Variovorax paradoxus: one gene and its partner. The protein of the gene in region 1 interacts with the protein of each later gene in a pairwise test. Links are inferred from orthologs where the notes say so. Each region holds a gene or a part of one and is shown in the gene's direction. Other genes may lie near its edges.

The links.
Region 2: the proteins of nadE (region 1) and dnaA interact in binary tests that used the Escherichia coli proteins (3 or more experiments, as listed by UniProt). The link is inferred for Variovorax paradoxus from one-to-one orthologs.

What each region holds. Positions count from the first base shown.
Region 1 is NZ_JAUSXG010000001.1:4,535,026-4,540,209, forward strand. Bases 1,105-3,936 are described here. They hold nadE (ammonia-dependent NAD(+) synthetase), read left to right. Parts: upstream 1,105-2,010; coding sequence 2,011-2,862; downstream 2,863-3,936. Other genes in these bases: QFZ42_RS21735 (phospholipase A), read left to right, coding at 1,105-1,976; QFZ42_RS21745 (PAS domain-containing hybrid sensor histidine kinase/response regulator), read right to left, coding at 2,871-3,936. Also shown: QFZ42_RS21725 (ATP-dependent helicase), read left to right, coding at 1-343; QFZ42_RS21730 (hypothetical protein), read left to right, coding at 340-804; more of QFZ42_RS21735, read left to right, coding at 801-1,104; more of QFZ42_RS21745, read right to left, coding at 3,937-4,796; QFZ42_RS21750 (sensor domain-containing diguanylate cyclase), read right to left, coding at 5,002-5,184. UniProt on the Escherichia coli protein: Catalyzes the ATP-dependent amidation of deamido-NAD to form NAD. Uses ammonia as a nitrogen source.
Region 2 is NZ_JAUSXG010000001.1:5,385,949-5,389,554, reverse strand. Bases 1-2,916 are described here. They hold dnaA (chromosomal replication initiator protein DnaA), read left to right. Parts: upstream 1-726; coding sequence 727-2,106; downstream 2,107-2,916. Other genes in these bases: dnaN (DNA polymerase III subunit beta), read left to right, coding at 2,198-2,916; rpmH (50S ribosomal protein L34), read right to left, coding at 273-407; QFZ42_RS25600 (ribonuclease P protein component), read right to left, coding at 1-186. In the rest of the region: more of dnaN, read left to right, coding at 2,917-3,304; gyrB (DNA topoisomerase (ATP-hydrolyzing) subunit B), read left to right, coding at 3,440-3,606. UniProt on the Escherichia coli protein: Plays an essential in the initiation and regulation of chromosomal replication. Binds in an ATP-dependent fashion to the origin of replication (oriC) to initiate formation of the DNA replication initiation complex once per cell cycle.

The sequences.
Region 1 (5,184 bases):
CGGTGTGACCGAGGGCCTCCTGCCGTTCAAGCTCGAAGACGACAACGGCCGCCAGTTGAAGGTGAGCGACGAGACGCTGCAGCGGCTGCAGGAAGAACGCCGCCTCATGTACGTGGGCATCACGCGCGCGCAGCGCAGCCTGGCGGTGAGCTGGACCAAGAAGCGCAAGCAGGGCCGCGAGATGGTGCCGTGCGTGCCGAGCCGCTTCATCGCCGAGATGGGCCTGGACAAGACCACGACCCGCGAAGACCCGCGCGAAAAGCTCAAGGCGCTGCGCGCCGAATTCGCGCGCAAGGCGCAGGACAGTGCCGCAGCTGCAGCGGCGGCCGCTTCCGCACCATGAAAGCGGCGGCCGCTCTTCTTTCGCTGGCAGCGCTGTGCAGCGCATGCGCGGGCCCCGCGGCCCAGGGCACAGCCCAGCCCGGGTGCCCCGCCACCGCACGGGATCTGCCCATCGAGGCGCTGTATGGCCCCTGGAAGGCACGCTTCGACGGCCTCCCGGATGCGGCTTCGGTCGTGCTCGACAAGCACCCCGAGTACGCGGGCGTGCGCGGCACCATCACGCGCGCACCGGCCGCTCCATCGGCGGGCGCATCGGTGGCCCAGCTCGCGGGCGACGTGGACGACGAGGGCGTGCTCGCGATCGACGAATCGCTCGACGGGCGCAGCATCAGCGGCGTGTGGTCGGGCACGCTGCAGCCGGACTCCTGCGGCCGCGAGTTCAGGGGCACCTGGCGCAACGCCGCCGACGACAGCACACATCCCTTCACTCTGAAAAAGACGGAACGGACCGCACACCCATGAACGCAATCCATCTACGCACCTCCTTTGCCGCGGGCCTGCTGCTGGCACCCGGCCTCTTCGCGCCGTCATCGGCCAACGCGCAGGCCGTTGACAAACCGCGCAGTCCGCTGGCCGACGCGCAGCTGACCTGGCAGCAATGCGCCGCGCTCGGCAACAGCAACGAAGCCCGGCTGGCCTGCTTCGACCGCTGGGCGCAGCAGCAGACGCTGCCTTCGGTGTCGGTGCCCGTGGCGCCGCCGGTGCTGGCAAGCACGCAGCCCGCGCCGCCGGTGGACGGCTCCATGCCGGCCACCCGCGTGGTGTCGGTCGCCACCAGCGAAGGCTGCCGCGACCGGCAGTATTCGGCGCTGTCGCGCTTCTGGGAGCTCGAGAACGGCACCGACTGCGGCACCTTCACCTTCCGCGGCTACCGTCCGTTGAACGTGTCGGCCTCGGCCGCCACCAGCAAGCCCGATACGCCCACCTCGCCCTCCGAAGGCCACACCGCCTCCCCGGTGGCCTACCAGGCCAACGAAATGCGCATCGGCCTGTCGGTGCGGACCAAGATCGCGCAGGGCCTGCTCACCCAGAACGATCCGATCAAGAAAGACTCGCTCTGGTTTGCGTATTCGCAGCAGTCGACCTGGCAGCTGTTCAACGGTTCGATCTCGCGGCCCTTCCGCACCACCGACCACGAACCCGAGCTGATGTATGTCTACCCGCTCGACTTCAAGCTGCCCGGCGACTGGCGCTGGCGCTATGCGGGCGTGGGCCTGGTGCACCAGTCGAACGGCCAGAGCCTGCCGCTGTCGCGCAGCTGGAACCGCGTCTACCTGATGGGCGGGGCCGAGCTGGACGACCGCTTCAGCATCACCGGACGCATCTGGCAGCGGCTGTCGGAAAGCACGGCGAAGGACGACAACCCCGACATCTCGAACTACATCGGCCGCGCCGAAGTCACGGGCCGCTGGAACTTCAACCGCGACAACACCCTTGCTCTCACGGTGCGCAACAACCTGCGCGACAGCGGCCGCGGCTCGGTCCGGCTCGAGTGGCTCAAGGCCATCGGCGATCCGACCACCAGCAACCTGCGCTTCCATACGCAGCTGTTCCACGGCTATGGCGACACGCTGGTGGACTACAACCGGAAGCGCACGGTGCTGAGCATCGGCCTGAGCCTGGTGGACTTTTAATTCGCTCCGATGAATGCACAGAAAGGTTCGTGTCATGAATGCTGGTGAACTTGCCCCCGTCGACGCCTTGCAGCGCGAGATCATTGCCGCGCTGCATGTCGCACCGGTGTTCGATGCCGCACAGGAGATCGAGCGGCGGATCGGCTTTCTGGCCGGCTACCTGCGCGGCACGGGATTGAAGGCGCTGGTGCTGGGCATCAGCGGCGGCGTCGATTCGCTGGTCGCCGGCTGCCTTGCGCAGCGCGCGGTGGAGCGGCTGCGCGCCGAGGGCCGAGATGCCACGTTCATTGCAATGCGCCTGCCCTACGGCGTGCAGAAGGACGAAGCCGAGGCCCAGCGTTCGCTGGCCGTCATCCGGCCGGACCGCACCCTCACCGTCGACATCCGGCCCGCGGCCGATGGGATGCTCGCCGCGCTGAAGACCGGCGATCTTGTCTTCCGCGACGCAGCCCATGAAGACTTCGTGCTCGGCAACATCAAGGCGCGCCAGCGCATGATCGCGCAGTTCGCGGTGGCCGGCGCGCACGACGGCATCGTCATCGGCACCGACCATGCGGCCGAGGCGTTGATGGGTTTCTTCACCAAGTTCGGCGACGGCGCGGCCGACGTGACACCGCTCACCGGCCTCAGCAAGCGGCGTGTGCGTGCGCTCGCGCAGCAGCTCGGCGCGCCCGATGCGCTGGTGTTCAAGGTGCCCACGGCCGACCTCGAATCGCTCGTGCCGCAAAAGCCCGACGAAGATGCGTTCGGTGTCAGCTACGAGCAGATCGACGACTTTCTCGAAGGCAAGCCCGTGGCCGCCGCGGCGCGCGAGATCATCCTCGCAACGCACCGCAAGAGCGCCCACAAGCGGGCGCTGCCGGTCGAACCGCCGCACCCGGCCTGAGCGTCGGCCTACGCCGTCTTGGAACGGGGCGACTCGAGCAGGCGCTCGAGCAACGCCGAGAGCCTGTCGACGTCCACGGGCTTCGTCAGGTGGGCCCGGAAGCCCGCCTCCAGGCTGGTTTCCCGGTCGCTGGCCTGTCCGTAGCCGGTCACGGCGATCAAGGGCGGCGGGTTGATCATCTCGGCCCGAAGCCGCCGGGCGACTTCATGGCCGTTCAGGTCCGGCAGGCCGATGTCCAGCAGCACGACATCGGGGTCTTGCGCCTTCACGGCTTCGATGGCCGCGAGGCCGCCGTGCGCGACGCTGGACTTGTAGCCCAGCGCCTCCAGCAGCAGCGCCATGGTTTCGGCCGCATCGGTGTTGTCGTCCACCACCAGCACCCGCTGTTCTCCGACCGGCCGGGGCTCCGCCTCGAGCGTGGCCATCGGCGGCTGCGTGGTCTGGAACTGCACCACGAACTCGCTGCCCTCCCCTGGCCTGCCGGTACTGAAGGCACTCACCCGCCCGCCATGCAGCGTGGTCAGCTGCTGCACGAGACTAAGCCCCAGGCCGAGGCCGCCCTGCGTTCTCGCGAGGTTCTGCTCGCCCTGCACGAACAGGTCGAAGATCCGCTGCAAGTCTTTCGGCGGTATGCCGGGCCCGTCGTCGCGCACGCTGATGTCGGCCTCCGTGCCGGCTTCCGAGAGAGAGAGATAGACGTTGCCGCTGTTGTGGGTGAACTTCGCCGCGTTGTGGACCAGATTGCTGACGATCTGGATGACCCGTGCCCTGTCGCCCGAAATCCAGGGGTCGGCCTCCTGGGTCTGCACATGCAAGGTCTGCGACTTGCTCTCGATCAGCGGCCGGATGGCCTCGGTGGCCTCTGCGATGGCATCGCGCAGGCGAACCGGCTTGCTCTCGAGGTGGATCTTGCCGCTCGTGATGCGGCCCACGTCGAGCAGGTCGTCCACCAGCCGGGTCATCTGCCTGAGCTGCCGGCCGATGATGTCGCGGGTATGGGCGATGACCGCCGATTCCGCCTTTTCACGCTTGAGCAGTTCGAGCGCATTCGAGATCGGCGCCAGCGGGTTGCGCAGTTCATGCCCCAGCATGGCGAGGAAGTTCGTCACGCGACGCCCTTCGTCTTCCAGCGCGGTCACGCGGCGCCGCTCCGTCAGGTCGCGCGTGACCTTGGCGAAACCCCGGTGCCGTCCCGTCGCGTCGTGCAGCGCGGTAATGACCACGCTGGCCCAGAACCGGCTGCCGTCCTTCCGGATGCGCCAGCCTTCGTCCTCGAACCGCCCGTCCCGCAGCGCGTTGCGCAGTTCCTGCTCGGGCCAGCCGGCCGCGGCCACTTCGGGCGGATAGAACACGGAGAAGTGCTGCCCGATGATTTCAGAAGCTTCGTAGCCCTTGTTCTTCTGCGCGCCGAGGTTCCAGCTCACGATGTGGCCGCCGGGGTCGAGCATGAAGATCGCATAGTCCTTCACGCCCTCGACCAGCAGCCGGAAGCGCTCCTCGCTCATGCGCAGCATCTCGTCGTGGCGGCGGCGCTCGCTGAGGTCTCTCGCGATCATCGAGAAGCCGCGGACTTCCCCGCCCGTCCCGGTGATCGGCGTGATGACGACGCTGGCCCAGAAGCGCGTGCCGTCGTTGCGCAGGCGCCAGCCTTCTTCTTCCATGTGGCCGGCCTCGCGTGCCACTTGCAGCGCCCGGTCCGGCCGGTTCTGCTCCAGCAGTTCGCTCGGATAGAAAAGGGAAAAGTGCCGTCCGATCGCTTCCGCGGCTTCGTAGCCCTGGAGCTTTCGCGCCCCGTGGTTCCAGCTGATGACGATGCCGCCGGGGTCCAGGACCACAATGGCGTAGTCCGTGACTGCGTCGACCATCAGCCTGAAATCGGCGTCGGTCAGAGTGCGTTGGTTCAGGGGTGCACTCCCACCGCCGTGATCTGCCATTGCTCTTCTTCCTCCAGTGGCCGCGCATCGGTGCAACGGCATGCGGCCCCCGCTTCGGCGGCCGATGCCGACAAGCTTCCGAACCGCAGCGCCACGGGCCTTGTGCCGCGACGGGCGAATGCCGCCAATTTAGGACAGGCGCAGGTACTTTTCGCGTAGGACAAGGCGCAGACCGGACGCGGCGCCCGCCGGATCCCGGGCGGGCTCAGGCGCTGGAAGGCTCCTGGCGCGGCCATGAGGTGCCGCCCGTGGTTTCGGACTTCGACACCGCCATCATGAAACGGTTCTTGCCCTCTTTCTTGGCCGCGTACAACGCCGTGTCGGCGCGTATGAACAAGGATGAAAAATCCTCGTCTTCCTCGGAGAGGGCGACGCCGATGCTGGTCGT
Region 2 (3,606 bases), 850 kb from region 1 along the record:
GACCGCGCGGCGCGCCCAGCGCTTGGGCACCATGGCGCCCAGCCAGACTGCGTCGGACGCGAACAAAGGCTGCGCGCTCGACGTGGAGTCGAGTGCGCAGCGATGCAATGCGAAATGAGCAGTGCGCGCCACAGTGGCACCTGCAAGGACGGCCTGGAATTGCGCGCGGGTCTTGAGCCGCTGCATGGAAACCGGGCCAGACACGCCAGAAGCACTGGCTGAGGAAGCTGGCGCTGGCGGGTCGGCTGCTGGCAACGGCAGAGGAACTGCCGTCAGACGGCCAGGCGCTTGCGGCCCTTGGCGCGGCGTGCGTTGATGACGGCACGGCCGCCACGGGTCTTCATACGGACCAGAAAGCCGTGGGTACGGGCGCGGCGGACTTTGGATGCTTGGTAAGTGCGTTTCATGATGAGATTTCCTGCTGATTCCCCCGATATCCACGATGTCCCACATGAACCTAGAAGGCCATATCGGACAGGCGGACGCTGGGAGCGTTTTTCGGATGACCCCCGAAAGACGCAATGAGGTTTTCAGGGAAACCCGCAATTATCGCAAACATTCGGCCCAACACCAAACATCGAGCGAGTTTGCGGGCCTTTGCATGGTACCCCGGGGCATGTGGATAAGGTTTTGACAAGTTAGAATGCGGACCGCCTTGCAGCAGAGAATATCCACAATACATATACCAAAAAATGGACGAGGGACGCACCACTTTTTCAAGCACCCATGTCGACTGACGGCATCGGTGAAAGCCTCTGGCAGGCCTGTGTCGACCAGCTCGCGCAGGAGCTGTCCGAGCAGCAATTCAATACCTGGATCAAACCCCTGACGGCGCAGGTCACCGACGACCTTTCGCGCATGACGGTGTTCGTTGCCAACCGCTTCAAGCTCGACTGGATCCGGGCCCAGTACGCCGGCAAGATTGCCGCCATGGCCGAGAAGATGTACGGCCAGCCGGTCGCGGTTGAGTTAGCGCTTGCTCCGCGAGAAGCGCCCGCGCGCTCTGCACCCGTCGCCGTCATGGCGGAAACCGACGTGCCGCGCGACGTGGCCGGGCCGGGCGAGGAGCCGGCTGCGGCGGGCTTCAAGAACCGGCTCAATTCGGGCCTGACCTTCGACACCCTGGTGGAGGGCACGGCCAACCGCATGGCGCGCGCCGCGGCCATGCACGTGGCCGGCATGCCGGGCCATCTGTACAACCCCCTGTTCATCTACGGCGGCGTCGGCCTGGGCAAGACCCACCTGATGCACGCTGTGGGCAACCGGCTGCTCGCCGACCGCCCGGATTCCAAAGTTCTCTACATCCATGCCGAGCAGTTCGTCTCGGATGTGGTCAAGGCCTATCAGCGCAAGACCTTCGACGAGTTCAAGGAGCGCTACCACTCGCTCGATCTGCTCCTGATCGACGACGTGCAGTTCTTCGCCAACAAGGACCGCACCCAGGAAGAATTCTTCAACGCGTTCGAAGCCCTGTTGGCCAAGAAGTCGCACATCGTGATGACCAGCGACACCTATCCGAAGGGTCTCGCCGACATTCACGAGCGGCTGGTGTCGCGCTTCGATTCGGGCCTCACGGTGGCCATCGAGCCGCCCGAGCTCGAGATGCGCGTGGCCATCCTGATCAACAAGGCGCGCGCCGAATCGGCCGAAATGCCCGAGGAAGTGGCCTTCTTCGTGGCCAAGAACGTGCGCTCCAACGTGCGCGAGCTCGAAGGCGCGCTGCGCAAGATCCTCGCGTACTCGCGCTTCAACCAGAAAGAAATCTCGATCGCCCTGGCGCGCGAGGCGCTGCGCGACCTGCTGTCGATCCAGAACCGGCAGATCTCGGTCGAGAATATCCAGAAGACGGTGGCCGACTACTACAAGATCAAGGTCGCCGACATGTACAGCAAGAAGCGCCCGGCCAGCATCGCGCGGCCGCGGCAGATCGCGATGTACCTGGCCAAGGAACTCACGCAAAAGAGCCTGCCGGAAATCGGCGAGCTGTTCGGTGGGCGCGACCACACGACGGTGCTGCACGCGGTGCGCAAGATTTCGGGCGAGCGCCAGCAGCTCACCGAACTCAACCAGCAGCTCCACGTGCTCGAACAAACGCTCAAGGGCTGACCCCCGGAATGTCATCAAGAATGCCCCACGCGACAGCGGAGAATGGCGTCTTACAAGCGGATTCAAAGAAATAAGAGAAGAGGAAGAAGACATGATCGTTTTGAAGGCAACCCAAGACAAAGTCCTCGCCGCGCTGCAGTCGGTCGCAGGCATCGTGGAGCGGCGCCATACCCTGCCGATCCTCGCCAATGTGCTGATCCGCAAGACCGGCGGCCAGCTGCAGCTGACCACCAGCGACCTCGAGATCCAGATCCGCACCACGGCCGAGCTCGGCGGCGATGAAGGCAACTTCACCACCACGATCGGCGCGCGCAAGCTGATCGACATCCTGCGCACCATGCCGGCCGACCAGACCGTGAGCCTCGAATCGAGCGCGAGCAAGCTGGTGCTCAAGGGCGGCAAGAGCCGTTTCACGCTGCAGTCGCTGCCGGCCGAAGACTTTCCGCTGGTGCAGGAAGCCGCCAACTTCGGCCCCGTGTTCAGCGTGCCGCAAAAGACGCTGAAGGACCTGCTCTCGCAGGTCTCGTTCGCCATGGCCGTGCACGACATCCGCTACTACCTGAACGGCATTTTGTTCGTCGCCGAAGGCAAGCAGCTGAGCCTCGTGGCCACCGACGGCCACCGCCTGGCGTTTTCGTCGGCCACGCTCGACGTCGAAGTGCCGCGCCAGGAAGTCATTCTTCCGCGCAAGACCGTGCTCGAAATGCAGCGCCTGCTGTCGGACGCCGAAGGCGCCATCGAGATGCAGTTTGCGAACAACCAGGCCAAGTTCAGCTTCGGCGGCATGGAGTTCGTCACCAAGCTGGTCGAAGGCAAGTTCCCCGACTACAACCGCGTGATTCCCAAGAACCACAAGAACAGCGTCACGCTCGGCCGCGCCCCCCTGTTGGCCAGCCTGCAGCGCACCGCCATCCTGACGAGCGAGAAGTTCAAGGGCGTTCGGCTCAACATCGAGCCTGGCACGCTGCGCATCGCGTCGAACAACGCCGAACAGGAAGAAGCGCAGGACGAGCTCGACATCGACTACGGCGGCGACGCCATCGAAATCGGCTTCAACGTGACCTACCTGATCGACGCCCTCGCGAACATGGGCCAGGACATGGTCAAGCTGGACCTGGCCGATTCCAACAGCTCGGCGCTACTGACCATCCCCGACAACGCGACATTCAAGTACGTTGTCATGCCCATGCGGATCTAGCCGCCAGAAAAGACAGCGCCTTGCGCAGACGACCCGCGGCCCCCCCGCGGGTTTGCGCTTTCAAGAGGCAGGAAAAATCGATTCCGAGAGCCCGAAAAATTTCGTGAATGCCGTGAGAGATAGAGGAATATCCGAATGAGTGCAGAAGAAAACAAGCCCCAAGTGCCCCACACCGAACCGGTCTACACGCCCGAGATCGAAAGTGCGGTGCCGATCGAGATCACGCCCGCCGACACCAGCTACGGCGAAGGCTCGATCACGATCCTCGAAGGGCTCGAGGCGGTGCGCAAGCGCCCCGGCAT